4 regions of the Pantoea sp. GW821-FHT03E06 genome follow, and region 1 is predicted to be linked to each of the others. Evidence: predicted binding sites of a transcription regulator. Region 1 holds the regulator's gene; each other region holds the start of a gene.
What was found. The regulator CRP, encoded in region 1, controls carbon source genes, mostly activating them, when cyclic AMP is high. The targets are predictions, from matches to a motif close to ATGTGANNNNNNTCACAT.
Positions count from the first base shown of each region.

Region 2: AC07WB_RS03535 (iron-containing alcohol dehydrogenase) is a predicted target of CRP. The motif match lies at 4,725-4,742, and genes of this name have one in related genera.
Region 3: AC07WB_RS13705 (NupC/NupG family nucleoside CNT transporter) is a predicted target of CRP. The motif match lies at 5,662-5,679, and genes of this name have one in related genera.
Region 4: AC07WB_RS03695 (CdaR family transcriptional regulator) is a predicted target of CRP. The motif match lies at 4,692-4,709, and genes of this name have one in related genera.

Region 1 is NZ_JBWKUG010000001.1:3,828,939-3,836,857, forward strand. It holds gene AC07WB_RS17915 (LacI family DNA-binding transcriptional regulator) at 1-319, shown strand, start outside; gene AC07WB_RS17920 (LysE family translocator) at 321-923, opposite strand; gene AC07WB_RS17925 (hydrolase) at 984-2,006, shown strand; gene AC07WB_RS17930 (YheU family protein) at 2,003-2,221, shown strand; gene AC07WB_RS17935 (phosphoribulokinase) at 2,283-3,152, shown strand; gene AC07WB_RS17940 (OsmC family protein) at 3,233-3,637, opposite strand; gene crp (cAMP-activated global transcriptional regulator CRP) at 3,942-4,574, shown strand; gene AC07WB_RS17950 (YccS/YhfK family putative transporter) at 4,633-6,711, shown strand; gene argD (bifunctional acetylornithine/succinyldiaminopimelate transaminase) at 6,708-7,919, opposite strand, start outside.
Region 2 is NZ_JBWKUG010000001.1:783,428-791,346, reverse strand. It holds gene cueO (multicopper oxidase CueO) at 1-1,071, opposite strand, end outside; gene AC07WB_RS03555 (YacC family pilotin-like protein) at 1,249-1,596, shown strand; gene AC07WB_RS03550 (DeoR/GlpR family DNA-binding transcription regulator) at 1,654-2,412, opposite strand; gene AC07WB_RS03545 (D-threonate 4-phosphate dehydrogenase) at 2,419-3,399, opposite strand; gene dtnK (D-threonate kinase) at 3,392-4,663, opposite strand; gene AC07WB_RS03535 (iron-containing alcohol dehydrogenase) at 4,849-5,997, shown strand; gene AC07WB_RS03530 (dihydrodipicolinate synthase family protein) at 6,015-6,899, shown strand; gene AC07WB_RS03525 (phosphoglycerate dehydrogenase) at 7,029-7,919, shown strand, end outside.
Region 3 is NZ_JBWKUG010000001.1:2,935,201-2,943,119, reverse strand. It holds RNA gene AC07WB_RS13755 (RtT sRNA) at 56-192, opposite strand; tRNA gene AC07WB_RS13750 (tRNA-Lys) at 235-310, opposite strand; tRNA gene AC07WB_RS13745 (tRNA-Val) at 315-390, opposite strand; tRNA gene AC07WB_RS13740 (tRNA-Val) at 432-507, opposite strand; tRNA gene AC07WB_RS13735 (tRNA-Val) at 560-635, opposite strand; gene gltX (glutamate--tRNA ligase) at 908-2,329, shown strand; gene AC07WB_RS13725 (YfeC-like transcriptional regulator) at 2,370-2,723, opposite strand; gene AC07WB_RS13720 (formate/nitrite transporter family protein) at 2,835-3,623, opposite strand; tRNA gene AC07WB_RS13715 (tRNA-Ala) at 3,975-4,050, shown strand; tRNA gene AC07WB_RS13710 (tRNA-Ala) at 4,096-4,171, shown strand; gene AC07WB_RS13705 (NupC/NupG family nucleoside CNT transporter) at 4,407-5,597, opposite strand; gene AC07WB_RS13700 (Nramp family divalent metal transporter) at 5,965-7,206, shown strand; gene AC07WB_RS13695 (DUF2502 domain-containing protein) at 7,252-7,608, opposite strand; gene mgrA (L-glyceraldehyde 3-phosphate reductase) at 7,768-7,919, opposite strand, start outside.
Region 4 is NZ_JBWKUG010000001.1:817,877-825,795, reverse strand. It holds gene glnD (bifunctional uridylyltransferase/uridylyl-removing protein GlnD) at 1-465, shown strand, start outside; gene dapD (2,3,4,5-tetrahydropyridine-2,6-dicarboxylate N-succinyltransferase) at 653-1,477, shown strand; gene AC07WB_RS03705 (DUF3461 family protein) at 1,771-2,163, shown strand; gene AC07WB_RS03700 (alginate lyase family protein) at 2,206-3,438, opposite strand; gene AC07WB_RS03695 (CdaR family transcriptional regulator) at 3,438-4,595, opposite strand; gene degP (serine endoprotease DegP) at 4,780-6,222, opposite strand; gene dgt (dGTPase) at 6,358-7,851, opposite strand.

The DNA.
Region 1 (7,919 bases):
CAGCGCGGCGTTGCGCGAGCTGCTAATGCTGCCTGAGCGCCCTGATGCGGTATTTGCGGTTTCGGATGTGCTGGCGGTTGGCGTGATTCATGCGGCTTTGGAAGCGGGTTTGCGCGTGCCAGAAGACTTAGCGGTGGTGGGATTTGATGGCATCAACTTTACCAGCAGTCTGAATCCGCCGCTGACGACCATCGAGCAGCCGATGAATCGCATGGGCGCGCGTAGCGTACAACTGTTATTGAATCGGATTCGCCAGCCAAACTCGCCGGTGGTGCACGAGGTATTGCCCTGGAAGCGCGTCGAGCGCGCTTCCAGTTAACTCAGCGCCAGATCAGCAACACGCAGGCGGCGGTAAGCAAGCCCATTGCCAGATTGAAGATTTTCCATGCGCGCGGGCTGCGCAGCAGACGTCCAATCAGCGAACCAAAGCCCATCCAAATCACGCCCGAAACCACGTTTACCATCGCCATGCCGATACTAATCGCCACCACTGAATGAAGATATTGGCTACCAGCAAGGCTGAAGCTGGCAACCGCACCCAGCGCCATCAGCCAGGCTTTCGGATTGATCAACTGCAACAAGCCGCCTTGCCAGAACGGCATCTGCTTCACATTGACGTCATCGGTTTCCAGCTTTTCATATTCAGCGGTGGCGATTTTCCACGCCAGCCACAGCAGATAAAGGCTACCGGCAATCTTCAGAATCAGATGAAGCGAAGGATAAAGCAGGATGAGACCGCCGATGCCAAATGCCACCATCAGCAACATGACTTGCATGCCAATCATGATACCAATGAGCAGCGGTATGGTGCGCAGGAAGCCAAAATTAGCACCAGAGGCGGTAAGTAACATATTATTGGGCCCGGGCGTGATGGCTGCGACCCAAAGAAAACCTAACATTGATAAAAAAAGACTCAGTTCCATGTATATTCGGGTGCTCCTCACCCAGTAAAGCGAACAACCCATCGAAGCTATCAGCGACTTATGCATCAGACAAGCCTTTACCCAAGCTATTTTGATCGCCCCAGCGGCGAGCGCTTTAAACCACTGCGCGGATTCACTAACGCGCATCTGCAAACGCTGCTGCCGCGCATTTTACGCCGCCGCGTTACCCTACGCCCGCACTGGCAGCGTCTTGACCTGCCCGATGGTGATTTTGTTGATTTAGCGTGGAGCGAAGATCCGGCGCAGGCACGTCACAAGCCGCGCATGGTGATGTTTCACGGTTTGGAAGGCAGTTTCCGCAGCCCTTATGCGCATGGCTTGATGCAGGCGTGCCAGGCGCGTGGTTGGCTGGCGGTGGTCATGCACTTTCGCGGCTGTAGCGGCGAACCGAATCGCCTGGAGCGCATCTATCACTCCGGTGAAACCGAGGACGCCACCTATTTCCTGCACTGGCTGCGGCGTGAATGGGGAACCGTACCGACCGCTGCGGTTGGCGTTTCGCTGGGCGGTAACATGCTGGCTTGCCTGCTGGGCATGCAAGGTAATGATGTGCCCATCGACGCTGCCATCGCCATTTCGGCACCGCTGGCGTTGGAGCCATGCAGCACCAAGCTGGATGTCGGCTTCTCACGTTTCTATCAACACTATTTACTGACGCAGCTGAAAAAGAACGCCACGCGCAAATTACATGCCTGGCCCGGCACGCTGCCGGTCGATCTCAGCCAGCTGCGCGCTTTTCGCCGTCTGCGTGAATTTGATGATGCAATAACCGCTCGCGCGCACGGTTTTGTTGATGCCAACGACTATTATCAACGTGCCAGCGCCATGCCGCTGCTGACCGGCGTACGCAAACCGCTGCTGATCATCCATGCACAAGACGATCCTTTTATGACCGATGCTGTGATCCCGCGCCCTGAGCAGCTGTCAGCCTCCATTCAATATCAACTGACGCAGCAAGGCGGTCACGTAGGTTTTGTGGGTGGCACCTTACTCAAACCGAAAATGTGGCTAGAACAGCGCGTGCCCGACTGGCTCTCAACTTATCTGGATGTGCAATTGTGATTATTCCGTGGCAAGAACTTGAAGCAGAAACGCTGGAAAACCTGATTGAAACGTTCGTGCTGCGCGAAGGCACCGATTACGGCGAGCAGGAACGAAGCCTGATGCAAAAAGTGGCCGACGTGCGCCGTCAGCTGGAGCGCGGCGACGTGGTGCTGGTATGGTCGGAGCTGCATGAATCCATCAACATCATGCCGAAGGGTGAATTTCGCGGCTGATGCACCCAGCGGCAATTCGTGGTAACAATGCTCATCGCCGGACTTCACAGGGAGCTCTGTTATGTCAGCCAGGCATCCAATTATTGCCGTCACTGGTTCCAGCGGCGCCGGAACCACTACCACCAGCCTCGCCTTCCGCAAGATTTTCCAGCAGCTGAATCTGCATGCGGCGGAAGTCGAAGGCGACAGTTTCCATCGCTACACGCGTCCAGAAATGGACATGGCGATCCGTAAGGCGCGCGACCTCGGTCGCCATATTAGCTATTTCGGCCCGGAAGCGAATGACTTCGGCCTGTTAGAGCAGACGTTCAAACACTACGGTAAAACCGGGCTGGGCGAATCGCGTAAATATCTGCATACCTATGATGAAGCGGTACCGTGGAATCAGGTTCCGGGCACCTTCACGCCGTGGCAACCGCTGCCGGAAAACACCGATGTGTTGTTCTATGAAGGCCTGCACGGCGGCGTTGTCACGCAGCAGCAGAATGTGGCAGAACATGTTGATCTGCTGGTTGGCGTGGTGCCGATTGTTAATCTCGAGTGGATTCAGAAGCTGGTGCGCGACACCGGCGAGCGCGGTCATTCACGCGAAGCGGTAATGGATTCAGTGGTGCGTTCGATGGAGGATTACATTAACTTCATTACGCCACAGTTCTCGCGCACGCACATTAACTTCCAGCGCGTGCCGACCGTCGATACCTCAAATCCGTTTGCCGCACGGGAAATCCCGTCATTGGATGAGAGCTTCGTGGTGATCCATTTCCGTGGCTTAGAAGGGATTGCGTTCCCCTATCTGCTGGCGATGATTCAGGGATCGTTTATCTCGCACATTAATACGCTGGTGGTACCCGGCGGGAAAATGGGATTAGCAATGGAGCTGATTATGCTGCCGCTGGTGCAACGACTGATTGAAGGGAAGCGGATTGAATAAGAGTGATAGGTCGCCATTAATGGCGACACTACGAAATGAGCGCGTTTTGTAGGGTGCGCATTAATGCGCACCTGGAAACATCAACGTTCGATCACTTCATAGCTATGGGTGATTTCCACGCCTTTGCCCAGCATGATCGCCACCGAGCAATATTTTTCCGCTGACAAATCAACCGCGCGGGAAACCGCCTTATCACTCAACGCTTTGCCGCTGACAATAAAATGCAGGTTGATGTGGGTAAAAATGCGCGGTGCTTCTTCGCGGCGTTCAGAGGTGAGTTTCACTTCGCAATCGGCCACATCGCTGCGCCCTTTTTGCAGAATCGAGACCACATCAATGGCGCTGCAACCCCCTGCTGCCATTAACACCATCTCCATTGGACTTGGCGCTTTATCACCGGAATTCCCGTCCATTAACACCTGATGTCCGGATGAGGATTCTCCGAGAAAGGTAAGACCTTCCACCCATTTCACTCGTGCCTGCATGATTCTTTCTCCTGAAGCGGCGGTTTTGCCGCCAGAGTACGCTTTCACCTGATAAACAGCAATCCAGACTATTCCCCCGTTTGCTGAAGCGAGACAACACAAGACAGCTCGCAAAAGCTGTGCTACAAACAGTGCTGAAAATATTTTCGTCGTTACAGACGAAGGCGGGAAGAATCAAAAGCGTAGCTTAAGAATGACCCGGAATAATTTTTCCATTACTGGAAACGCTCGACGATTAAACCGCCTGACAGGGAAAAAATGCCCCCTGTATTTTGGGCACGATTACAACAGAGGATAATAGCGAATGGTTCTCGGCAAACCGCAAACAGACCCTACACTCGAATGGTTCCTGTCCCATTGCCATATTCACAAATATCCGTCCAAAAGCACGCTCATCCATCAGGGTGAGAAAGCGGAAACGCTGTACTACATCGTGAAAGGTTCCGTAGCGGTACTGATTAAAGATGAAGAAGGCAAAGAGATGATTCTCTCCTACCTCAATCAGGGAGATTTCATCGGCGAACTCGGTCTTTTCGAAGAAGGCCAGGAACGTAGTGCCTGGGTGCGTGCGAAGTCTGCCTGTGAAGTGGCTGAAATTTCCTACAAAAAATTCCGTCAGCTGATTCAGGTAAACCCGGATATTTTAATGCGACTTTCGTCGCAAATGGCGCGTCGTCTGCAAGTGACATCAGAGAAAGTGGGCAACCTTGCTTTCCTTGACGTAACAGGACGTATCGCGCAAACGCTGCTTAATCTGGCTAAACAGCCAGATGCGATGACTCACCCAGACGGCATGCAAATTAAAATCACCCGTCAGGAAATTGGTCAGATCGTGGGCTGCTCACGCGAAACCGTGGGTCGTATCCTGAAAATGCTGGAAGATCAGAACCTGATCTCTGCACACGGTAAAACCATCGTCGTCTACGGCACCCGCTAATTTCTTCTCACCCACGGCGTGATGGCAACATCGCGCCGTTTCTATTTGCGATGAGCTGATGTGGCGCCGAATCATCTATCATCCTGAAGTTAACTATGCACTGCGGCAAACGCTGGTGCTGTGCCTGCCTGTGGCTCTCGGCTGGCTGTTTGGCGATCTGCAAAAAGGTCTGCTGTTCTCGCTAGTGCCTGCCTGCTGCAATATGGCGGGTCTTGATACGCCGCACAAACGCTTTTTCAAACGCTTGATTGTGGGTGGTTCGCTGTTTGCCACCGGCAGCTTCCTGATGCAAATTTTGACCGCTTACCAGATTCCGCTGCCGTTGATCCTGCTGGCGCTACCGCTGCTGATCGGCGTGACCGGCGAAATCGGCCCGCTGCATGCACGCCTGCTGCCCGCCACCTTAATCGCTGCTATCTTTACGCTCAGCCTGGTTGGGCGCATGCCGATATGGGTGCCGCCGCTGCTCTATATTGGCGGTACGCTGTGGTACGGCTTGTTCAACTGGTTCTGGTTCTGGCTGTGGAAAGAGCAGCCGATGCGTGAATCGCTCAGCCTGCTGTTTCGCGAGCTGGCGGATTATTGCGATGCCAAATACACCTTACTGACACAGCTGACCGATCCGGAAAAAGCGTTACCGCCGCTGCTGGCGCGCCAGCAGAAAGCGGTCGATCTCATCACTACCTGTTACCAGCAAATGCATATGCTGTCGGCCAGCCGCGATAACAGTCACAAGCGCCTGACGCGCGCCTTCCAGGTGGCGCTGGATTTGCAGGAACACATCTCGGTCAGCCTGCATCAGCCCGAAGAGGTACAGAAACTGGTGGAGGAGAGCCACGCTGAAGCGGTGATCCGCTGGAACGCCAAAATCATCTCCGCACGTTTGCGCGTGCTGGCTGATGCGATTCTCTATCATCAGCTGCCGGATCGTTTTCACATGGAGAAACAGCTGGGTGCGCTGGAGAAAATTGCCCGTCAGCATCCGGATAACCCGGTTGGCAACTTCTGCCTCTATCACTTCAGCCGCATCGCCCGCGTATTGCGCACGCAGAAGCCGCTTTACACGCGCGATCTCATGGCCGATCGTCAGCGCCGCTTACCGCTATTGCCAGCGTTGCGCAGCTATTTATCATTCAAATCTACCGCGTTACGCACCGCGGCCCGCTTCGCCGTAATGCTGATGTTTGGTAGCGCGCTGGCGCTGTTCTTCAACATTCCTAAACCCTACTGGATTCTGATGACCATCATGTTCGTCAGCCAGAACGGCTACAGCGCCACGCGCGTGCGTATTCAGCACCGTGCGCTGGGCACCTTTGCCGGTTTGCTGATTGCCGCCGCCTCGCTGCGGCTGGCGGTGCCGGAGTCGATCACTCTGCTATTTATGCTGGGCATCACGCTGGCGAGCTATCTGATCACGCGGAAATATTACGGCTGGTCGATGATTGGCTTCACCGTCACCGCGGTGTATTCACTGCAGCTGCTATCGCTCAACGGCGCGCAATTCTTGTTGCCGCGCATGATGGACACGCTAATGGGCTGTTTGATTGCTTTCGCCGGTATGATTTGGCTATGGCCACAGTGGCAAAGCGGGCTGCTGCGTAAAAATGCGCACGATGCGCTGGAAGCATATCAGGACGCACTGCGCTTGCTGCTCGGGCCGGAACAGGCGCCGGAGAAGCTGGCTTATCAGCGCATAAAGGTTAATCAGGCGCACAATGCGCTGTTCAACTCCCTGAACCAGGCGTCGAGCGAGCCCGGCTTCAACCTGCAATATTTGCAAGATATGCGCATGTGGGTGACGCACAGCCAGTTTATCGTTGAGCACATCAACGCCATGACGATTCTCGCGCGCGAGCACACCATGTTGACGTCGAAGCTGGCGGAACGGTATCTGCAATCCTGTGAAATCGCGCTGCAGCGCTGTCAGCAGCGGCTGGCGTATGACGGGCCGGGCAACGACAGCAATATTCTGGAAGCGCCGGAAAATCTTAATGAAGGGCCGGTAACGATTGTCGAACAGCACGTGAAGCGGATTTTGCAGCACCTTAACGTCATGCACACTATCTCTTCACTGGCGTGGAGCCAGCGACCGCATCATGGCCGCTGGCTCAAGGCGTTACGCCCGAAAGCGGATTAAGCGGCCAGCACCTTTTCAATCGCCGTAGCGAAACGCGTCATGCCTTCGGCGATGTCGGTTGGCTCAATCACCAGCGACGGCACAAAACGAATCACATCGCTGCCGGCGGTGAGAATCATCAGCCCTTCCGCAGCAGAAGCATTGAGGATGTCGCGCGCCTTGCTGGCGAACTGCGGCTGCAGCGCGGCACCTATCAGCAGACCTTTGCCACGAATCTCGCTGAAGATAGCGAATTTACTGTTGATGGCCTGCAGCGCTTCCACAAACTGCTGGCGGCGCGCTTCCACACCTTCCAGCACTTCCGGAGTATTGATGATATCCAGCGCGGTTTCCGCAATCGCGCAGGCCAGCGGATTGCCGCCGTATGTGGTGCCGTGCACGCCCGGCGCCATCACTGCCGCAATGTCATTGGTGGTCAACATCGCGCTTACCGGGAATCCGCCGCCCAGCGCTTTCGCGGTGGTCAGGATATCGGGCTTGATGCCGTAATGCTCGTAGCTGAACAGCTTACCGCTGCGGCCCATGCCGCTCTGTACTTCATCTAATACCAGCAGCGCATTATGTTCGTCGCACAAGGCACGCAGGCCCTGCATAAATTCCTGCGTAGCCGGTACCACGCCGCCTTCGCCCTGAATCGGTTCTACCACAATGGCGCAGGTGTGATCGTCAATCACCGCTTTTACCGCGTCGAGATCGTTGAACGGCACATGCACGATGTCAGCCGGTTTTGGCCCGAAGCCATCGGAATATTTCGGCTGCCCGCCAACCGACACGGTAAACAGCGTGCGGCCATGGAACGCATTGTGGAAAGCGATAATTTTGCTTTTGAATGGGCTGTGTTTTTTGCAGGCATAATAGCGCGCCAGCTTGAAGGCCGCTTCGTTGGCTTCTGCGCCGGAGTTACCGAAAAACACGCGGTCGGCAAAGGTAGCAGCGATCAGTTTACTCGCCAGACGCAGCGCCGGTTCGTTAGTGAACACGTTGCTGGTGTGCCACAGCGTTTCGCCCTGGGTTTTCAGCGTCTCCACCAGCGCCGGATGACAATGGCCCAATGCCGTCACCGCAATACCGCCTGAGAAATCGATATACTCTTTGCCCTGCTGATCCCACACTCGGCTGCCCTTGCCTTTAACCGGCACAAACTGCGCAGGTGCATAAACAGGCAAAATTACGTTATCGAACGTTTCCCGGGTTACCGCTAGTTTTTC
Region 2 (7,919 bases), 3.0 Mb from region 1:
ATCCATCATTAGCTGCAGCCAGCGGCTTTGCAGGCCATCGGTCGACGGGATCGGCGGCAGATCCACCAGCTTATCCGGCAACGTGCCGCTCGCCATCACACGCAGCGGCAGGATCTGCACCAGCGGAAGGGGTTGATCAAACGGCGCTAACGTCATGCCCATTTGCGTCACGGGTAGCGTTACCACGTCGAAGGTTTTGCCATCCGAGGTATCCACCATCACTTCAAAACGTTCACCCGGCAGCAGTGGCAGGTTCTGCACTTTTATTGGCTCAGCGAGCAAACCGCCGTCGCTGCCAATCACATACAGTGGGCGACGATCGCTGGTGGAGATGTTTAGCGAACGCGCGTTACAGCCGTTCAATAAGCGCAGACGCAGCCAGCCGCGCGGTACCGCATGCTGTGGATAAGGCACGCCGTTGGTCAGCATTAAATCGCCAAACCAGCCGACGGCGGCCTGCATGATATCGAGCTGATAATCGATTTTCGTGCCCGCTTTGTTCAGCTGTTTATCCTGGAAGATCAAGGGGACATCGTCTTCACCCCACTGCATCGGCAGACGCAGCTTGCCGGAGGCCTCATCTTCCAGCAGCACCAAACCCGCCAGGCCTTGCGCCACCTGATAGCCGGTTTTGCCATGTTGATGCGGATGGAACCAACAGGTCGCCGCCGGTTGATCCGGGGTGAAACTCACCTGTCGCGTGGCGCCTGGGGCGATAATGCCCTGCGGTCCGCCATCGACATCGCCGGGTATTTCCAGGCCGTGCCAATGCAACGTCGTGGCTTCGGGCAGTTGGTTATGAATGTTCACCGTAACGGCTTTTTCGCGCTGTAGTCGCAGAGCTGGCCCCAGCAAGCTGCCGTTGTAGCCCCATGTAGGCACGGCTTTGCCATTCCATTGGCTGCTGCCGGTCATGGCGGTTAAGGTATATTGCCCGCGCGCATCAGGTTCCAAAATGGAAGGAATCGGCAATAACGGGCGCGTGGCGGCCATAAGCGAGCGGCTCCACAACGGCAGCGCGCCGGCGGCGCTGAGTGCGGCAGTCAACTTTAGAAAATGACGACGTTGCATATTCTTATCCTTGTCGTGAATAAGGGCACAGCGTAAACCTTTACCCTGCGGGAGGGTCAAGCACTGAAACAGAATGGGCTGATAAAAAGGCCGCAGATGGCCCAAAAGGGCAAATTTAGCGGAATAGCGGCAATAACTGTGCTAACGTCAATAAATTGTCCCTTGTTGAGAATGATTATGACGAAAAGCATCAAGATCCTGCTGCTGGCGGGACTCCTTGGCTTCTCCTCCACCAGTTTTGCCCTGAGTGAATCCGAAGCAGAAGATCTGGCCGACCTCACCGCGGTGTTCGTTTATCTAAAGAACGATTGTGGCTATCAGGATTTGCCGGACGCGCAGATTCGTAAAGCGCTGGTGTTTTTTGCCCAACAGAACCGTTGGGATTTGAGCAACTACAGCAACTACAACATGAAGTCGCTCGGTGAAGAGAGCTACAAGGATTTGAGCGGCATCGCCATTACCAACGACCAGAAGTGTAAGTCGTTAGCGCGCGATTCGCTGAGTTTGCTGGCTTACGTTAAATAATCAGATTGGATGCGGGCTGATGCCCTCTCCCACGGGAGAGGGAGACGCTGCAACATGTTAGGTTAACTGCAAACCCAATCCACGCTCGCGCAGGTCGCGACATACCGCTTCATCCAGACGCGCATCCGTCACCACATCGGTCAGGCTATCAATGGGTGCCGCGCAGTACAGCGACCACGACCCGTATTTACTGCTGTCAGCCAATAGTACCCGGCGGCGCGCATTGGCCAGCAGGTCCATCTTCAATCCGGCTTTATCTTCGGTTGGCGTGGTAATACCGCGTTCGATACTCCACGAGTTACAGCTGACAAAGGCGATATCCGGATTGATGCTGCGCAACAGGCGACGCCCGTGCTCACCAATACAGGACTGGCTGGAATCATCAATGCGTCCGCCGATTATGGTGGTTTCGATTTGCTTAAACTCGGATAAAAACAGCGCGATATGCAGATCGGCGGTGATGACGCGCAGCTTGAGATGCGTCAGCTGGCGCGCCAGCTCCAGCATGGTGGTGCCAGCATCCAATACTACCGCATCACCCGACTGCACATAACGGGCGGCAAACTGAGCGATGGCCTGTTTTTCCGCCAGATTACGCTGCATCTTCTCCAGCGTAGTGGGCTGATTGGGAATAAAGCGATTCAGCGTAACGCCGCCGTGGCTGCGGCTAATCACGCCTTCCATGTCCAGCTTAATCAGATCGCGGCGGATGGTCGCTGGCGAGGCGGAAATAGCGCTCACCAGTTGTTCAACGGTGACCAGATTATGACTCTTCAGATAGTCCATAATCTGGTCGAGACGGCTTTGTCCCTTCATATTTCCCTATGCAAGCTGCATCGCGAGTTTAATGGAGATTGCCATGCTCGCAGAGTTCGCTTTACCTGTCCAGGCGATATCAAATGCGGTGCCGTGGTCCGCCGAGGTGCGGATAAAGGGCAAGCCCGCAGTAATATTTACGCCATCATAGAAACCCAATAATTTGAGTGGAATATGCCCTTGGTCGTGGTACATCGCCACCACCATATCGTATTGCCCTTCCTGACACTGCAGGAACACGGTATCGGGCGGGCATGGGCCATGTACATCAATGCCTTGTTGTTTCATCTCTTTAATCGCTGGCGCGACGATAGCGATCTCTTCATCGCCGAACAGACCGTTTTCACCGGCATGAGGATTAACCCCCGCTACCGCGATGCGCGGCTTATCAAATCCCACGCGGCGCAGGAAGCTGTCGGCCATGCCGATCACCGTCTGAATACGTTCACCGTTTAAGGTATCGAGGAACTTACGCAGCGCGATATGTGTGGTGACGTGAATCACTTTCAGCTTATCGGTGTAAAGCACCATGGCGTAATTTTTCGTATTGGTTAGCTGGGCCAGCAGCTCGGTGTGACCAGGATAAAGATGACCTGCCGAGTGCAGCGCTTCTTTATTCAGGGGGGCGGTCGCAATAGCGTGTACTTCCCCGGCCAGCGCTAACTCGGTAGCACGTTTAACACAGCGCCAGGCCAGATCGCCCGCCTCTTTCTGCACCACGCCCGGTTTTAGCGCATCAGCATCCGCCAGCGGTTCATCAATCACGTTGATAATGCCCGGCGCGAAATGTGCCTCTTTAATCTGATCAAGTACCCGTAGCTCAGCTTGCGGGGTCACATTTAGCCCCATCACCCGGCGCAGCGTATTTGCACAGCCAACCACCACGGCCGGCACGCCCGCTAACTCACCTTCTGCCAACGCTTTAATGATGATCTCCGGGCCAATGCCCGCCGGATCGCCCATGGTAATCGCAATAATTTTATTCACTCAACTTCTCCTCAATAAAACGAATGGCTTCTACCAGGGTATTTTCGTCACCAAAGCCACCTGCTTTGGTCATCACCGGCAGGTGTAATTCACTGTCAAGCAGAACCCCGTGCGGCACACAGCCCGCCACCAGGCCCTGAATCTGGAAACCGCTGGCACCTAACGCCTGCGCCACGGCAATCGCCACATCTCCGCCAGAGAGATAAAGCCCCGCAGGCTGCACCTGACGACAAACGGTGCTGGTTAACTGCGCGAGAAACTGGCAAATGCGTTCACCTAATGCCTGGCGCGAAACCTGATGCTGCAGACAGAGTTGCTCAATGTCGTGACGCTGATCGGCATGCTGCGTGGTCCGCACCACGCAATGTGCGCCATCGTGCAGCGCCTGCAGTATCGCCTGTTGCCAATCGGCGGCTTGCGGCCAGGCCGGCTGGGCAAACAGCTGGCGGATATCAATATCGATAATGCGGATGTCGCGCTGACTGGCGAGGCGCGCAATTTGCTGCTGCGCCATCGCGCTCATCGACCCCACCACCGCCAGCACCGGACGCGGCTGACGGGCAGCCAGCAGTTCGCCCAGCGCATCGCTCAGGCCAGAGGCTCCGGCCAATAGCGGCCGCTCATCTAACGCGGCCGCCGCCGCCATTAATAAGGCAAGATCGGCATCCTGCTCGATATCCACCACCAGTAAGCCCTGTTTGCTCGCCAGTACCTGCGTGAGTTGGTCGCCGCGTACCGTGGCGAGGTCGAGAGTTTCGCCGGTCAGCGCGCTTTGCATTTGCAAACGCGTCAGCACATGGCTGCTGGTGACCGGGGTTTTGGGATCGCTGGCGAATTCGGTATCGATCAAACGCTGCCGATCGATCCAGACTTCACCGTCGCGTGTAGTACGGCCCAGTTTTGGCACCGCCGGCACGACCAATGCTAATTTTTTGCCGCAGGCCTGCAGCGCCGCGCTGATTTCCGCACCGGGATTGCCGCGCAGCGTGGAATCGATTTTCTTAAACAGCCAGCCATCGTTGGCCATCGCCTGATGCTGCTCCAGCGCAGTACGGGTGCGACGCGCCGCTTCTTGCGCGCTCACCGCGCGGCTATCGGTGCTGATCACCAGCACATCGGCGCTGCCAGCTGGATGCGGCGTGCTGCTGTCAAACAGCACATGCACGCGCGCTCCGACGCGTGCCAGCCCGCTCCCCGCATCATTAGCACCGGTAAAATCATCGGCAATCACTAAGACGGGTGTTTTCCATGGCTGTGAAGTCATTCTCTCTCCTTAATCGGCTACCGCCGCGCGGTAATGATTATATTCAATCATGATTGATTATATGTGAGCAAGATCAAATTAATCGAAATCAATTTGTCCTATAAAATTAGGCTCTGTAGTGATGGACCTCGCGCCGTTTGAGCAAAATTAATCATTCAGCACGAAAAACGCGATAAGGGTATGTAATGAATATCAACAGCACCGTGATAAGTGGCTTTCAGGCGCTTAATGACCTCAGCTATCTGCTGCGAGGTAAGAAGCAAACCCTGCTGGTGACCGATAAGAATATCGAAGGCATTCCGGCGGTTCAGAGGCTGATCGCCCAGCTGCAGCAGCAAATGGGTAGCCTATGCATCATCAATACGGTGCCGCCAGAACCAAGCCAGCATGATGTGGCGTCCATTGTCGCTGCGCTACCAGGCAGCGATATCGATCTGGTGATTGGCGTCGGCGGCGGCAGCGTATTGGATGTCGCGAAGCTGCTCTCTATTCTGTGCGTCGCGGGCGCGCCAACGCTGGATGCGTTACTGGCCGGTGAAAAACCGCAGACGCGCACTCCTTCGCTGCTGATTCCCACCACGGCAGGTACCGGCTCGGAAGCCACGCCGAACGCCATTCTGGCTATCCCGGAGAAAGAGACCAAAGTCGGCATTATCACGCCGGTGATGCTGCCGGATTATGTCGCGCTGATACCGGAACTCACCACCAGCATGCCGCCGCATATCGCCTCTTCTACCGGTATCGATGCGCTGTGCCACCTGATCGAATGCTTTACCGCTACCGTGTCAAATCCGGTAAGCGATAACTATGCGCTGATCGGCATGAAAAAGCTGTTTACCAGCCTCGAAACCACTATTGCAGAGCCAGATAACCTTGAAGCGCGCCTGAACATGCTGTGGGCATCTTATTATGGCGGCGCATCGATTGCGCATGCCGGTACGCATCTGGTGCACGCGATGTCTTATCCGCTAGGTGGCAAATATCACCTTCCGCACGGCGTGGCTAACGCCATTCTGCTCGCGCCGTGCATGCGCTTTGTGCGTCCAGCGGCGGTGAGCAAATTCGCTCAGGCTTACGATTTGTTGCCCAATGTCGATACGTCACTGGATGAAGAAGCCAAATCTCATGCGCTGGTTGAATACTTTGCCGCGCTGGTAAAACGCCTGAAGCTGCCCGCCAGTCTGGAAGAGCTGGGTATCGGCCCGGATCACCTGCCGTATCTGGTTGAAGCCGCACTCGACGTGCAGCGCCTGATGAAGAATGTACCGATGAAAGTGGGCGCCGATGACGTACGCAACGTTTACCTGACGCTGTTTCCCGCTTTGAGCCACTAAGCATTATCGAGGACACCATGAGTAAGAAAATTCAGGGCGTATTAACCGCCATCGTTACCACCTTCGATCGCGACGGTGCCTTTAATCCCGTTGCCCAGCGTGAGCAGGTCAAACGCCAGTTAAGGGCTGGCAACGGTATTTTCTGCGGCGGCACCAACGGTGAATTCTTCGTGCTGAACGAGCAGGAGAAGCTGGCGGTGACGCAAACCTGCGTCGATGAAGTTAATGGCACGGCGCCGGTAGTGGCGCACATTGGCGAAATCTCCACGCGTGAAACCATTCGCCTCGGCAAGCAAGTGGCGAAGCTGGGCGTGGATGCGGTTTCGGTGATTACGCCCTATTTCGTGCCGCTGAAACAGGAAGAGCTGATCGCCCACTATCGCGCGGTAGCCGACGCCATTGATGTGCCGCTGTTCCTCTATAACATCCCGGCGCGCACTGGCAACACGCTGCAGCCAGAGACCGTGCGCACGCTGGCTGCGCATCCGAACATCATCGGCATCAAAGATAGCGCAGGCAGCTATGAAAGCCTGAGCGGTTTTCTGCAGGCGGCAGCAGGCATCGATAGCTTCGATGTGCTGAATGGTCCGGATTCGCTGATTCATCAGGGCTTCGTCGACGGCTGCTCGGCTTGTATTTCAGGGCTCGCCAACGTTGCCCCCAACGAGATCAACGCCATTTGGGCGCGCTTCCATGCTGGCGACATCGAAGGTTCACGTCTGGCGCAGGAAAATGTCACCGGCTTGCGCACCGATCTGTATAGCGTCGGCTTCTCGCCGGCTGCAGTAAAAAAAGCGGTGTCGCTGCTCGGCTTTGACGTGGGCGATAGCCGCTATGCGGTGAGTTTCTCTGCCGAGGAAGAGCAGAAAATTCGCCAGATTGTGAACCAGTATTTGCAGTAATTAGCGGATGAGCGGCCTGCCAGGTCGCCATAAATGGCGCCCCCAGGTGTTTTGTAGGGTGCGCATTTATGCGCACCCTGTTAATCGCCGCACCGGCTCTTAGCTGTATTTTCAACATCGGGAAGATTTATGAAAGTCATCTGTACTTCACCGTCGTTTGCGAAATATGACGCGACGCCCATTGAAATCCTGCAACAACAGGGTTTTGAGCTGATCACGCTGCCCGCCGATGCGCCGCTGAGCGCGCTTGAGCCGCATCTGGCTGATACGGTCGCGCTGATCGTCGCTTTTACCGACGTCAACGACGCGTTACTGGCGCTGGCGCCACAGCTGAAAATCGTCTGTAAGCACGGCGTGGGCGTCGACAATATCAATCTGGATGCCACACGCAAGCGCGGTATTTACGTCACCAACGTGCCGGACGCCAACAAACATGCGGTAGCCGATTTCGCCTTCGCGCTAATGCTAAATTGCGCGCGCCAGGTGACGCAGGCGGCGATTGAAACGCGCGCCGGCACGTGGCCGCGCATTTTTGCCACCGATGTTTACGGCAAAACGCTGGGCATTATTGGGCTGGGCAATATCGGCAAGCAGGTCGCGCTGCGCGCTAAAGGCTTCAACATGCGGGTGATTGCCTTCGATTTTTATCCAGACGAGACATTTGCTGCCGAGCACGGCATCGAATTCGTCACGTTGGATCAGCTGACGGAAACCAGCGATTTCATCACCCTGCATATGCCGCTGACCGACAAAACCCACCACTTGTTCGATGCCGCCCGGCTGAAACGCATGAAGAAGAGCGCCTTCCTGATTAATGCCTCACGCGGCGGTGTGGTGAATGAGCAGGATCTCTATCAGGCGCTGCGGGATAACGTGATTGCCGGGGCTGCGGCTGACGTGTTCGTACAAGAACCGCTGACGGAGCATCCGCTGTTCACGCTCAGCAACTTCATTCCCACTGCGCACATCGCCGGTTACACCGACGGCGCCATCAGCGCGATAGGCGAACGTTGCGTGACG
Region 3 (7,919 bases), 890 kb from region 1:
CTAACCTTCTGAGCGCAGAAACGAAAAAAGCGCCAATAGGCGCTTTTCTCTGAATTGGTGGGTCGTGCAGGATATGCCTCGGCCCATCCTGGGCCTCGCCCTTCGGGTGATGCTTACGCATCAGCCTGAATCGCTCCCGGCGATTCAGTCGAACCTGCAGCAGGTTCTCACCCTGCACGCTAACCTTCTGAGCGCAGAAACGAAAAAAGCGCCAAAAGGCGCTTTTCTCTAAATTGGTGGGTCGTGCAGGATTCGAACCTGCGACCAATTGATTAAAAGTCAACTGCTCTACCAACTGAGCTAACGACCCGAAGTGGTGGGTGATGACGGGCTCGAACCGCCGACCCCCTCCTTGTAAGGGAGATGCTCTACCAACTGAGCTAATCACCCACTTCGGTACTGCTTAACAAGAGCGTTTTTCAACTGAGATATGGTGGGTGATGACGGGCTCGAACCGCCGACCCCCTCCTTGTAAGGGAGATGCTCTACCAACTGAGCTAATCACCCATATCTTATCTCTTGTTCACTGCGGGCCAACTCAAAAATCTTCATTTAAGAGTGGTGGGTGATGACGGGCTCGAACCGCCGACCCCCTCCTTGTAAGGGAGATGCTCTACCAACTGAGCTAATCACCCCCGCTGTGTGGAGTCGCATTATAGGGATCCTTTAAAGTGAGTCAACGCTTTTTAAAACTTAAATGTGCGTTCGCTTTAAAAATAATCATCGTGAAGGGCTTTTAGCCAATGTGCTGGTTTTATTAGCAGAAAAGCGTTCAGCAAACCGGGATGCCGCCGCGACAATCATTGAGGAATCATCCTCACCTGCTAGAATATGCGCACTGTTTTTCGCGTTAACCCGTTTTTTTGTCATCCAGACAATGAAACCTGCGCATTTAAGGCAATGCTGAATGAAAATCAAAACTCGCTTCGCACCCAGCCCTACCGGCTATCTGCATGTGGGCGGTGCACGTACTGCTCTTTACTCCTGGCTCTATGCTCGCCATAACAAGGGCGAATTTGTTTTGCGTATCGAAGATACCGATCTGGAGCGATCCACACCGGAAGCCATCGAAGCCATTATGGACGGTATGAACTGGCTGAGCCTCAACTGGGATGAAGGTCCGTATTATCAGACCAAACGTTTTGATCGCTATAACGCGGTGATCGACGACATGCTGGAAGCGGGCACTGCCTATAAATGCTATTGCAGCAAAGAGCGTTTAGACGCGCTGCGTGAAGAGCAGATGGAAAAAGGTGAAAAGCCGCGCTACGACGGACGTTGCCGCGATAGCCATGAACATCACGACGCAGATGAGCCGTGCGTAGTGCGCTTCCGCAATCCTCAGGAAGGCTCGGTTATCTTTGATGACCAGATTCGTGGTCCGATCGAATTCAGCAACCAGGAACTGGATGACCTGATCATTCGTCGCACCGACGGTTCACCAACCTACAACTTCTGTGTTGTCGTGGATGACTGGGATATGGGCATCACCCACGTGATCCGTGGCGAAGACCATATCAACAACACGCCACGCCAGATCAACATCCTGAAAGCGATTGGTGCAGAAGTGCCAACCTACGCGCACGTATCAATGATCCTCGGTGATGACAGCAAGAAATTGTCTAAGCGTCATGGTGCAGTTGGCGTGATGCAGTATCGCGATGACGGCTACCTGCCAGAAGCACTGCTCAACTATCTGGTGCGCCTCGGCTGGTCACACGGCGATCAGGAAATATTTAGCGTGGCGGAAATGGCTGAGCTGTTCACCCTTGATGCAGTGAGCAAATCCGCCAGTGCTTTCAACACGGAAAAGCTGCAGTGGCTGAACCATCACTACATTAATACGCTGCCGCCGGAATATGTTGCTACACAGCTGCAGTGGCACATTGAGCAGCAGAAGATTGATACCCGCACGGGGCCGGAACTGGCGAAGCTGGTGACGCTGCTCGGCGAACGCTGCAAAACGCTGGTTGAGATCGCTGCCTCTTGCCGTTACTTTTATGAAGAGTTTGAAGCCTTTGATGCGGATGCCGCGAAGAAGCATCTGCGTCCCGTTGCGCGTCAGCCGCTGGAAGTGGTGCGCGATAAATTGGCGGCCATTAGCGACAGCAGCTGGAATGCCGAGAATGTGCACCATGCGATTCAGGCGGCGGCAGATGAGCTTGAGCTGGGCATGGGCAAAGTCGGTATGCCGCTGCGCGTAGCCGTTACCGGTGCGGGTCAGTCTCCCGCGTTGGATGTCACGGTAGAGGCGATTGGTCGTAGCCGTAGCGTAGCGCGAATTGAGAAAGCGCTGGCGTTCATCGCTGAGCGTGAAGCAAACGCATAACCTGATATGAAAAAGCCGGAAGCATGTGCTTCCGGCTTTTTTATTCTTCCTGAATTCCCAGCCTTTCCAGTACGCCGCGAATCCCTTCCCGTAATAACAACGCCGCAAATTGTTCCTGCTCCGCCGCTGTCATTTGCTGGACAGAATTTATTAATAACGCAGGTAACGTATTTTGTTGTGCACCGTAATTAGCCGCCGGTTCGTTCGCGTGGCGGGTAGATTGAACAAAGCTTTTTACGCGTTCATCAATATGAATCAATCGCGCTTTACCACCCTGAACACCGGGTTTCGGCGTGGTTGTCCAGTTTTCACGCTTGATCCATTTATTCACCGTTTGCCGACTGTAGCCCGTTTCCAGCGCGAGCTCCTCGGGGGTAAGCCATTCCTTTTTCACGATGCTGTCCCTGTTAAATACATTAGCTATACATATTACAACAAAACGTAACGGGGAGAAGTAACCTAGGCAGAAAATGCCTTCTGCTCTACAACAAAAGGCATATTTCTATTATTGCGCTTCGCTAACCGCGGCGCTTTCTGGACGGAAAGCGATGAAATAGGTGAGACCAACAAATACTGCGCCGCCAACACCGTTACCAAGAAATACGGCAATAACGTTTGGCGCAAATTCAGCCCAGCTCAGTTGGCCTGCGAAAATTGCGGCCGGCACAATAAACATGTTAGCGACAACGTGCTGGAAGCCAATCGCCACGAAAGCCATCACCGGGAACCACATGCCAAAGATCTTACCCACCACGTCTTTGCTGGCGAAGGCGAGCCAAACGGCCAGACACACCAGCCAGTTGCAGCCAATGCCGGAGATGAAGGCATGCAGGAAATCGGCATTCACTTTGGCGTGGGCAATTGCCACGGTTTTCTTCAGGTAATCACCCTCAGTCATCCCCAGCATGTGACCAAAAAACCAGGCGACCGCTACGCTGCCGATGAAATTAGCAATGGTTACCCAAAACCAGTTACGTAGCACGCTAAAGCCACTGATTCGGCGCGCGAACCAGGCAATCGGCAGGGTCATCATATTTCCGGTGAGCAGTTCGCCTCCGGCCAACACTGTCATAATCAAACCGACCGGGAATACGGCGGCACCCAGCAATACGCCGAATGAGCCCCATTCTGCCGGGAGTTGATTAATAACATGCAGGTCGAGCAGAAAACCGGTGGCGATAAATGCTCCGGCCATAAAGCCAAGAATTAACAAGGTGGAGATAGGCAGGCGGCTTTTAGCTACGCCAGCTTGAATCGCCAGTTGGGCGATCTCTTTTGGGGTATGCAGCGACATAATTCACTTTTCTTTTATTGAACAAAGGGATATTGCTGGCCGGTCATAAAGAGAAAGACCCTGGAAGGATGACCGGTTAATTAGCGCGCTAAGTTTCACACGCACCATTAACGAAAACAAGACTGTTCCTAACATCTTTAACTAAAGTTTAACGATGTAATGCCAGGTCGTTGCCAAATAGAAGAGTGGGAGCGGGCTCAGAAAGGCGGCGCACCCTGAAAAAAGGCTATGATAGCGTGGGGTTGACGCCTTTTTCAGCGATCGAACACAGAACGAGAATTTGACGTTGACACTCAAGAGGCGGTTTCATATTATGCCGTCCGTCGAGTTTACTCGGCAGTTTTTCGGTTCGGGGGTATAGCTCAGCTGGGAGAGCGCTTGCATGGCATGCAAGAGGTCAGCGGTTCGATCCCGCTTATCTCCACCAAACAAACCTTCCCAACGGTTTGACCGAAAAATGATTTCCAGATGTGGGGGTATAGCTCAGCTGGGAGAGCGCTTGCATGGCATGCAAGAGGTCAGCGGTTCGATCCCGCTTATCTCCACCAAATCTCTGTTCGTTCTGAACACATTCAAAAAACCAGCAATCTAGAGCAGCACAATCTATTGTGCGGTTTTGTCGTTTCTCAAATGCGCAGGCTGTAACAGCGCAAATTCATTGTCATACAAAGGTTTTACCTTCAGCGATGAGGCGGGTGATTGCAGGGGAAAGCAGGGACGATGCGGGATAGAACCGATTGAACAATTAAGATGAGAAGGGCGAGCCGAAGCCCGCCCTGACGATCAGAAGGCCAACACCAGACCGGCAATGGCTGCAGACAGCACGCTCACCAGCGTTGAGCCGTACAGCAGTTTCAGGCCGAAGCGTGAAACCACATTACCTTGCTCTTCGTGCAAACCTTTAATCGCACCCGCCACAATCCCGATTGAGGAGAAGTTAGCAAAGGAAACGAGGAACACTGACAAGATACCTTCCGCATGCGGCGAGAGTTGACCGGCGATTTTCTGCAGGTCCATCATCGCCACGAATTCGTTGGAAACCAGTTTCGTTGCCATGATGCTGCCAACCTGCAGCGCTTCGTGCGAAGGCACACCCATCACCCAGGCGAATGGATAGAACACATAGCCCAACACGCCCTGGAAGCTGATACCGAAGATCAAATCGAACAGTGCGTTCAGGCCGGAAATCAGCGCGATGAAACCAATCAGCATTGCGGCCACAATAATCGCAACTTTGAAACCGGCGAGGATATATTCGCCCAGCATTTCGAAGAAGCTTTGACCCTTATGCAGATCCTGCAACTGCAGATCTTCTTCGCTATCCACGCGGTATGGGTTGATAAGCGACAAGACAATAAAGGTGCTGAACATGTTCAGAACCAGCGCAGCTACCACATATTTCGGCTGCAGCATGGTCATGTACGCGCCGACAATCGACATGGAAACGGTCGACATCGCGGTCGCTGCCATGGTGTACATGCGGCGCTGTGACATTTTGCCGAGGATATCCTTATAGGCGATGAAGTTTTCTGACTGTCCCAAAATCAGAGAGCTTACGGCGTTAAAGGATTCCAGTTTGCCCATACCGTTGACCTTTGACAGCACGGTACCAATGCCGCGAATGACCCATGGCAATATACGGAAATGTTGCAAAATACCGATCAACGCTGAGATGAAGACAATTGGGCAGAGAACATTCAGGAAGAAGAAGGCGAGGCCTTTCTCATTCATGTTGCCGAATACAAAGTTGGTGCCTTCGGCCGCATATTTAAGCAGATGATCAAACACACCCGCGAAGCCTTGTACAAAGCCGAGGCCAACGGATGAGTTAAGGAAGAACCAGGCCAGCAGCACTTCGATCACTAAAAGTTGAACGATGTAGCGAACGCGAATGCTTTTACGATCGTGACTGACCAGCAAGGCCAGCACGGCTACCACCACTAGTGCTAAAATAAAATGCAAAACATGGGACATGTCGGCTCCAAATTTGAGGAGGGTTGTATTTTGCTGCGTATTCTATGTAACGCGTTACTTAAAAACGAGATCAAAACCACATTATAAGTAATCGCTATCGCGTTATTTCTCAGATAAGTCTCATCGCTCACAACCCGGTTACAAATCATTCACAAGAAATATCCACAAAAACATTGTCTATAAAATGACCCAGGAGTAGAGTCAATTCCGTTGCCACTTTTTTGACGAGAACACGCTTTACCTAAAGGTATAGCAATGGCTATACTTCATAGCACTATCTATTAATACAATAACTATAATCAAATTTCACTTGCCTTGCTGACCGCTTAAGCTGCTCGGGTCACATGCATTAAGACAGGGTCAAACTATGTTAGAAAGCCGCACCGTAGAGCGCGCCGCTCGCGGAGCCAGAAAGATCAAGCTCGCCCTGCTGGGTCCCGCGTTTATCGCGGCCATTGGTTATATCGATCCCGGTAACTTCGCAACCAATATTCAGGCCGGCGCCGCTTACGGCTATAAGCTGTTATGGGTGGTGGTGTGGGCTAATGTCATGGCGATGTTGATTCAGCTCATGTCTGCCAAGCTGGGGATTGCCACCGGCAAAAATCTGGCTGAACACATTCGCGATCGCTTCCCGCGCCCGGCGGTGTGGTTCTATTGGGTGCAGGCGGAGATCATCGCAATGGCAACCGATCTCGCGGAATTCATCGGTGCAGCGCTCGGTTTCAAACTGTTATTAGGGATATCGCTTCTGCAAGGCGCGGTATTAACCGGAATTGCTACTTATCTGATTTTGATGCTGCAGAGTCGTGGCCAAAAGCCGCTGGAACTGGTGATTGGCGGTCTATTACTGTTTGTGGCGGCCGCCTATATTGTTGAGCTGTTTTTCTCCCAGCCCAAGGTCAGCGAGTTAGTTGTTGGGATGGCATTACCCACGTTACCGACTTCAGATGCGGTTTTCCTTGCCGCTGGGGTATTGGGCGCCACTATTATGCCGCACGTGATTTATCTGCACTCGGCGCTGACGCAGCACGGTAATAAAGGCAGTAAAGCGGAACGCTACTCCTCCACTAAGCTGGATGTGGCGATCGCGATGACCATTGCGGGCTTTGTTAATCTGGCGATGATGGCGACGGCCGCAGCAGCGTTTCACTTCAGCGGCCATTCGAGCATTGTCGATCTCGACCAGGCATATCTCACGCTGCAGCCGCTGCTTGGTCAGGCTGCGGCTATTGTCTTCGGCCTGAGCCTGGTCGCTGCCGGTCTTTCATCTACCGTGGTCGGTACGCTGGCGGGACAAGTGGTGATGCAGGGCTTTATCCGCTTCCACATTCCATTGTGGTTCCGTCGTACTATCACCATGCTGCCCTCATTTATTGTGATTTGGGCGGGATGGGATCCTACGCGTATTCTGGTGATGAGCCAGGTATTGCTGAGTTTTGGTATCGCGCTGGCGCTGATTCCGCTGCTGTCATTCACCGGAAATCGGGAGTTAATGGGCGACGCAATGGTTAACTCGCGCCTGATGCAGAATGCCGGGCGGCTGATTGTGGTGTTGGTGATCGCACTAAATCTTTACTTGTTAGTGGGTGAGGCGCTCGGCTGGTAAGACGCAGATAAAAGAAAAATCCCGCAATTAAGCGGGATTTTTCTTTTAATGATGGTGATGATCGTGATGGCCACGGCGATCGTCATGGCGATGATCGTGACGCCAGTGTTCACGACGTTCGCGTTCATGCCAGCGACGTTCGCGCTCACGTTCATAAGCGCGGTGACGTTTCCACTCTTCATGACGCCACCAGCGATGATCGTTGTACTGATAACGGTCGTTCCACCAGCGCGGTTCGCGCCAGCGACCGCCGTCCCAGTAATTGCCATGTCGGTCGCGATCGCCGAGATGTAGCGTAACACCCGGAGCTAAATTGATGGTGGCACTATTGGCTTCTGCTGTGTGCGACGCCAGCGGGGATAGAGATGCCAGCAAGGCGGCAAATAAAATGGCACGTTTCATAAATTCTCCTTTTCGGCGGCTTATTACTGCTACCGTTGCGCTATTTTGCCACATCGGACCAGCCATACCTTGAGAATCAATCCGAAAAAACGTGGCGGTACATCTTTGGAGAATTTTCTGCTACAGAAAACACCCGGCAAAAGCCGGGCGAGTAAGCGTTTACACTAAGATATTATCGATAGCTTTAATTTCATCCGAGCTCAGCGCTGGCTGACTTAACATCTCCACGGCATCATCAATTTGCGCGGTTTTGCTGGCACCGATTAGCACCGAGGTCACCCGCGCATCGCGCAATACCCAGCTTAATGCCG
Region 4 (7,919 bases), 3.0 Mb from region 1:
GATGCGCAAATCTTTACCAGCCGCGACGGCATGGCGATGGATACCTTTATCGTGCTGGAGCCCGATGGCAGCCCACTGGCCGCTGACCGTCATCCAATGATCATTCACGCGCTGGAGCAGGCCATTACGCAAACTGAGTGGGTGCCGCCGCGTACGCGCCGTCAGTCAGCACGTCTCAAGCATTTCAGCGTGGATACCGAGGTCAATTTCCTGCCGACGCATACCGATCGCCGCAGCTATCTGGAGTTAGTCGCACTCGATCAGCCTGGCTTGCTGGCGCGCGTGGGAGAAGTGTTCGCCGATTTGGGTGTATCGCTGCACGGTGCGCGCATCAGTACAATTGGTGAGCGGGTTGAGGATCTTTTCATCCTGGCCGATAGCGAGCGGCGTGCGCTGGGGGTCGAAATGCGCGATGTGTTGCAACAGAGGTTGACAGAAGCCCTTAATCCAAACGATAAACTCTGACCTGGCAAATATCATTCACGTTGCAGGTGCGTTGGCTTTCCTCGCTCACCCCGGTCACATACTGATGTATGCTCCCGGGGATTCGCTGCGTCGCCGCCTTCCTGCATCATGAATGATGTTTGCCAGGTAATTTTACTATGTACGCGATCTGGCGTGCATTCCGCTATGACAGAATCAGGAAATAAATATGCAACAGTTACAGAGCGTTATCGAATCTGCCTTTGAGCGCCGCGCCGACATCACGCCATCTAGCGTAGACGGTGCAACCCGTGATGCTATCAACCAGGTTATCGGCCTGCTGGATAGCGGTGAACTGCGCGTGTCTGAAAAGATCAACGGTGAGTGGGTAACGCATCAGTGGCTGAAGAAAGCAGTGCTGTTGTCGTTCCGCATTAACGATAATCAGGTGATGGAAGGTTCTGAAACCCGTTTCTACGACAAAGTGCCGATGAAATTTGCCGGCTGGGACGAAGCGCGCTTCAAAAACGCCGGTTTCCGCGTTGTACCACCGGCTGCCGTGCGTCAGGGCGCATTCATCGCACGTAACACCGTGCTGATGCCGTCTTACGTCAACATCGGTGCGTACGTCGATGAAGGCACCATGGTAGATACCTGGGCAACCGTGGGTTCATGTGCGCAGATCGGTAAAAATGTTCACCTGTCTGGCGGCGTAGGCATCGGTGGCGTACTGGAGCCGTTGCAGGCAAATCCAACCATCATCGAAGATAACTGCTTCATTGGCGCACGCTCAGAAATCGTTGAAGGCGTGATCGTTGAAGAAGGTTCAGTGATTTCAATGGGTGTTTACATCGGCCAGAGTACTAAAATCTTTGACCGCGAAACCGGCGAAGTGCATTACGGCCGCGTACCGGCGGGTTCGGTGGTGGTTTCCGGCAATCTGCCATCGAAAGATGGTAGCTATAGCCTGTACTGCGCAGTCATTGTGAAGAAAGTGGATGCTAAAACCCTCAGCAAAACAGGCATTAACGAACTGCTGCGCAGCATCGATTAAGTTTATCCTGCCTTAAAATCTTCCTAACGGGCCTGTATTCAGGCCCGTAATTATTTGTTTACACTCCCACCTGAATTACCTGTTTCGCGCCGCGAATTAACCCGTGCGTTTATTTTTCAAACAGTTCATAATCCGCGCCAAGTTAACTCCGGTCGCGCACTGTTCATCCCGGTTTTTGTGTCTACAGTTGATTAAGTATGCCGTAAGCGTTCCGGTTGCCGCGTTTCTGCAGCATCCCGAATGATGATGATAGTCCTGCGCGCTCACCCACTCTTAGATGGAATATAAACGCTATGTACGACAACCTGAAAAGCTTAGGTATCAGCAACCCTGACGACATCGACCGTTACAGCCTGCGTCAGGAAGCTAACAACGACATTCTTAAAATCTACTTCCGCAAAGACAAAGGTGAATTCTTCGCGAAAAGCGTGAAATTCAAATATCCGCGTCAGCGCAAAACCGTCGTCGCCGATCACACCAGCCAGGGTTACAAAGAAGTGCAGGAAATCAGCCCGAACCTGCGTTATGTGATTGATGAGCTGGACCAGATTTGCCAGCGCGATCAGGTTGAAGTGGATCTGAAACGTAAAATTCTGGCGGATCTGCGTCATCTGGAAAGCGTCGTGTCAAATAAGATCGCGGAGATCGAATCTGACCTCGACCAGCTGACTCGCAACGGTCGTTGATTTTAGCGTGTTTGATAAGAGGCCAGCCGATGCTGGCCTTTTTTATGGCTGCTGAAAAGGCAGCGAAAGCAGCCAGGTATCGCGCTGCGCCTGCATCACCGCTCCCCTGCTCTTTTTATCTGTCGACCAGTGCGCCTGCGCGATCCACTGCTGATAACGGGGCTGCTGCAAACTGTTGTCGGCGATAGACAGTAATGGGATCAGCCGCTGGCTCACCCGATCGCGGTTTTTCCACGGCCAGGCTTTTTGCTCATCGCTATACGGCGCTATAGCATCCAGCGCATCCAGCAACGATCCGCTTTGCTGGCGGCTATGCCATAAATCACCCAGCCCCGCTTTGCTGGCCAACTGCGCCATTGCGGTCAGCGCCTGCAAATTAAAATAGCTGTAATGGAACGATCGCGTACGTGCCAGCTCGGCTGGCTGGCTACCATCAGCACGAATTTGCGTGGCCATTTTGCTGCGCGCCAGCCGCACCATCGCGGTTACCGTTGCACGATCGTCCAGATACCACGCGATCCCGGCCACCTGCGTGCTATACCAGCTGCCATGGTTATTTTCCGCCGCCGCTTCCTCAAGCGCCAGCGGGCTGTGCTGTAGCCAATGCAGATAATCAGTAAACCACTGCCGCATCGCCTTTTCATCTGCTGGCTGCCAGCCCGGCGCGGCGCGCAACAGCGTCAATGCATCCACCACACGCGTGGCAAAATAGCGCCCATCCAGTACGCCATCATGACGACCAGCGGACCGGCCTGGTATGCCTTGCGCAAAATTAAGATTGGGATTCATCCGGCTAGCGGGCTCGATAAACCAGCGGCGCATCATCGCCAGCGCTTTATCGGCATAGCGTCGCTCGCCGGAGAAGTACCAGGCCAGCGTCAACGCCTGGAAGTCAGCGGTAAAACGCGCCAGGCGCACGCCATCGCTTTGCGCGTTTTTACTGGCGGGATTGACTTCACCATCGCGGCGCTGCCAAGGCAGGCCATCCGCCTTGCTGGCGTCTGGCCACCAGTAGGCGCTTAAACTTAAATAATCCTGCTTTGAACCGCTGGGTGGCAGCATACCCTTATCGATAACGCTGGGATTAGGGTGCTTCAGCGCCTTATCCGCCTGCTGTTGCAGTTGCTGCCAGCTATCGAGCGTGGGCGGCGCAGCCTGGTGTTGTGCGAGCTGCTGCTTCACCCGCTGAAGATCGGATAAGGAGAGGAAAGCCGGATCGTTGGCAAAACTTAGTGCACTACAAACCCACAACAGCAGAACCCAGGCGTTCTTCATCAACTTTGCTCATCCAGTTGTAACGCCACGTACAGCAGCAAACGATCGTCAAAGTTGCCCAGATCGAGTCCGGTCAGTTCGGAGATACGATTGAGACGATACTCCAGCGTATTGCGGTGAATAAACAGCGCGCGCGCCGTCGCGCTGGGCTGTACATTATGACTGAACCATGCCACCAGCGTACGTCGCAGCAAGCCATTGTTATCCATGCTTTTTAGTTTAGCCAGCGGGCGTGCCAGTTCGTTGGCTTGCCAGCCGCCGCGCAAACTGTCGAGCAGTACCGGCAGCACCAGATCCTGATAAAAATAACTGCGCTGCTCCGGCATACGCTGCTTCCCCACCATCATGGTGGTACGCGCCGTGCGATACGAACGCGCAATACTGCCAGGGCCGGTGAAATAGTTACCGAGCGCAATACGCATGCGCACCTGGCCACTCTCTTTCATACGTTGCAGCAGTTGATCAACGCGACGTCGATGGTCGTCCTGATCGTAGCGACCATGCGCATTGAGCGCCGGTTTCAGCACCACCATTTCGGTGAGTGAGACAATGGCAATCAGATTGTCGCGCTCAGGCGTCGTCAGCAAGGTTTGCAGTTGCTGCAATTCTGACATGGCGCTATCCACGCCAAGCTGGCCGCTATCGACCTCAACCACCGCCACCACACGCGGCTGATTGAGATCGATGCCAAGCCGCTGTGCCCATTCACTCAGTGCCGGTGAAAGGGTTTCACTGCGCACCAGATTCAGGACCAGCTCTTCACGTAGTCGACTATCTTGCGCCAGCATATGCAGTAAGCGAGCCTGCTCGAGCATCATTTCAGCGGTCATGCACACCAATTCACCGTAGTGACGCAGCGTTGCTGGCTGCCCGGTTAAACCGATAACGCCAACGATTTCGCCATCAATCCGCAGCGGTAAATTAATACCGGGACGTACCCCGTGCAGGTGTTTTGCTACGGCTTCGTCGATGTCCACCACGCGTCCTTGTGACAGCACCAGCAGTGCCCCTTCGTGCAATTCGCCAATACGCTCACGATCGCCACTGCCGATAATACGACCACGCGCATCCATCACGTTGACGTTGCTATCAATAATTTGCATCGTGCGCGCAACAATATCCTGAGCCAGTCGCGCATCGAGATGATAGGTGGCCATCAATCACTCCGAAGATAAGGACGAACGGACAGAATACGCATCCGTAATCGCGCTGACATTGTGCAACTGCCCATAGCCGAAGGGAGAATGCCGAATATGCGGCGGCCGTCACATTCAGTACCGGGCATTTGCACAGGCATTAAAAAGGCGAGCCGAAGCTCGCCTCTCATTTACTGCCTGAAACTTACTGCATCAGCAGATACAGGCTACTATCACCACGCTGTACATTCAGTGCCAGTACGGAAGGTTTAGTGTCGAGAACTTTGCGCAGCTCGCCAAGATTGGCCACCGCTTGCTGGTTCACGCCTAAAATCACGTCACCTTTTTTCAGACCAATACGCGCCGCTGCACTTCCCGCCTTCACGTTATCAACGCGCACGCCTTTCTGGCCGTTGCTGTCGATGTTGCTGAGATCGGCACCTTCAATGCCGGTGTAAATGGTGGCGGACTGTACTTTGTCCTGCGAGCTCTGCTGCAGTTCAACCGTAACGCTCACAGGTTTCCCCTCACGCAGCAGGCCCAATTGCAACTTGGTGCCTACCGGCAGCGAACCAACTTCCGCACGCAGCGCGGCGAAGCTGGTCAATGCTTTGCCATTCATTGACACCACGACGTCGCCGGCTTTCACACCCGCTTTAGCGGCGGCTGAGTTTGGCAGCACCTGACTAACGAAGGCACCGCGCTGTGCGTCGACTTTCATCGCTTTCGCCAGTTCGGAATTCAGCTCGGTACCCATAATGCCCAGCTCGCCACGTTTCACCTGGCCATATTCCACCATCTGCGCCGTCAGGTTTTTCACCATTGAGCTTGGGATAGCAAAGCCGATGCCGATGTTGCCACCGTCCGGCGCCAGAATCGCGGTATTAATACCGATCAGTTCACCATTAAGGTTAACCAGTGCGCCACCGGAGTTGCCGCGGTTAATGGCCGCATCGGTCTGGATAAAGTTCTCATAATTCTCAACGTTCAGGCCGCTACGGCCCAGCGCTGAAACAATCCCCGACGTGACGGTTTCGCCGAGGCCGTAAGGGTTACCAATCGCGACGGTGTAATCTCCGACACGCAGATCGTCAGAATTGGCAATCTTAATCGCCGTAAGATTTTTGGCGTCCTGCAGCTGAATCAGTGCGATATCAGACTGCGGATCTTTGCCGATCACTTTGGCGTCGTAGCGACGACCATCGCTCAGCTGAACCTGAATTTTGGTGGCGTTATCCACAACGTGGTTGTTAGTCACCACATAGCCTTTGTCGGCGTTGATCACGACGCCAGAACCCAGCGCGCGGAATTGCTGTTTCTGCGCGTTAGCCCCGCCATCGGCGCCACCGTCACCCCCGCCGTTCTGGCACATGGGCGAACTCTGGAAAGGTGAGCCGTCCTGGCAGAAGGGTGAATTATCACCAAAGAATTGCTGGAACTGCTGCGGCATGCGCGGCGTTTTCACCGTGGTGCTGCCTTCAACGCTGATACTCACTACGGAAGGCATGACTTTTTCCAGCATCGGTGCCAGGCTTGGCAACTGTTGGCTCGAGGAAGACGCCGTCTCCGCCGCGAACGCACTCACAGGGCTCAATGCCATGCCAAGACTCAGCGCCAGCGCACTTAACATTAAGGTGCTTTTTTTCATTTTTCTCTGTCTCTCTAAGATTTAGGGCAGACCATTGCTGTGGCCGTGATGATGAGATTAAGTTTGTAGCGCGAAGTTCCTAATAAAGTTTTAGGGAAAGGTAAAAAATTGTTCTTCATCTTTACAAAACTCCGCTTATTCAACCGCCATTAAACGGCGATATTCATCCCATGCATAATTGTCCGTCATTCCACTAATGTAATCCTGAATCAGGCGTGCACGATAATAGCGTTCCCACAACAAACGCTCATATTTATGCTCAACAATTAATGCACGCATGTGCTGTTGATACGCTTTGCGATGTTTTCCAGAGAGCTTATGAAACAACCGCGTTTCAATAGGATGCTTTGCCAGAAAATCCTCGTTCATCAGGGTGGTGAATTGTTCATAATCCAGTAGCAGCAAAGATTGATATATCTCAAGCAATCCTTTAATTACGCGATAACCCTGTAATTCTAACTGCTCAACTTCCGGATGATTAAATACGTGCTGGCGCGCGACGGTCTTAAATAATTTAAGCAAACGCCCTTCTTCACCATCATCTTCCAGCAATGCGTGATTAAAATCCCCTTCATAAATCGCAGGAAGGTTATCGATAAAACGACGTACCGCATGGCTCACTAATACGTTTTGCACATTAACCCGTAGCGACATAAAGAATTGATCGCTAATGCTGCGACGCTTTTTCTGATTAGCTTCTTTCCAGGCATCACCAATGGTGCGGCTGAATACATCGCCATTTTTTACCGGCCCCCACGCCTCAATGAGATGCTTATACAATGTTTCAACATGGAAAATATCTTTTTCTACGGCGTCATCCAGGTCGGCAATACAATAAGAGATGTCATCAGCGGCTTCCATTATCCAGGTCAGCGGAAAACGGTGATGTTCTTTAATATTCGTCGCCTCACGCAGCTCAGCTACATATTCCCGCTCTGATAAGTAGAAACCCGGCTTTTTCATTAGAACGCTGAATGCCTCAGGTTTATCTCCCTGCCACCAGGCAGGCGCGGTGTATTTTAGAATACAGGCGACCTGTGCATAGCTAAGATTAAGCTGCAGCAGCGTATGCACCAGACGAATGGCTTGCGCATTGCCTTCAAAATGGCACAAATCCTGACGAATCATGGCATTTAATTGGTCAAACGCTGAGCGCTCGGCTTCATCGGCAACGCCCGCCACCAGCGGGTCGACGAGCTCGGCAGACAAATTATCGTCGAACCAGTCATTGATCGCTGCTTCACCAAAATGTCCAAATGGCGGATTGCCGACATCGTGCAGCAGACAAGCCATCTCAATCAGGCTTTCAAATGCCCCTTCAAACTCATCCAACCCATAATTGGCCAGCCCGCCGCCCTGCGTTTTCAGCGCTTGCAGAATCTCTTTGGTGATATAGCGTCCGGTTTGCTGCACTTCCAACGAGTGTGTCAGACGCGAACGTACCGCGGCATTCCTTTCAAGCGGGAAAACCTGGGTTTTCTGTTGCAGACGCCGAATCGCAGCGGAGTTAATAATGCGCCCGCGATCGCTTTCAAAGTGGCGCGTAATAAAGTATTCCCCTTCGGGATCTTTGCGGCTGGTATAAGGGCGGGTGAAACTGATCTTCTTCCTGAAATTGATCGTCGCCATAATTACCCCTTATTTTTTCGTGAATTCTTCCTCAATCAGCCATGTTAGACTATGCCTCACTTTTGCGG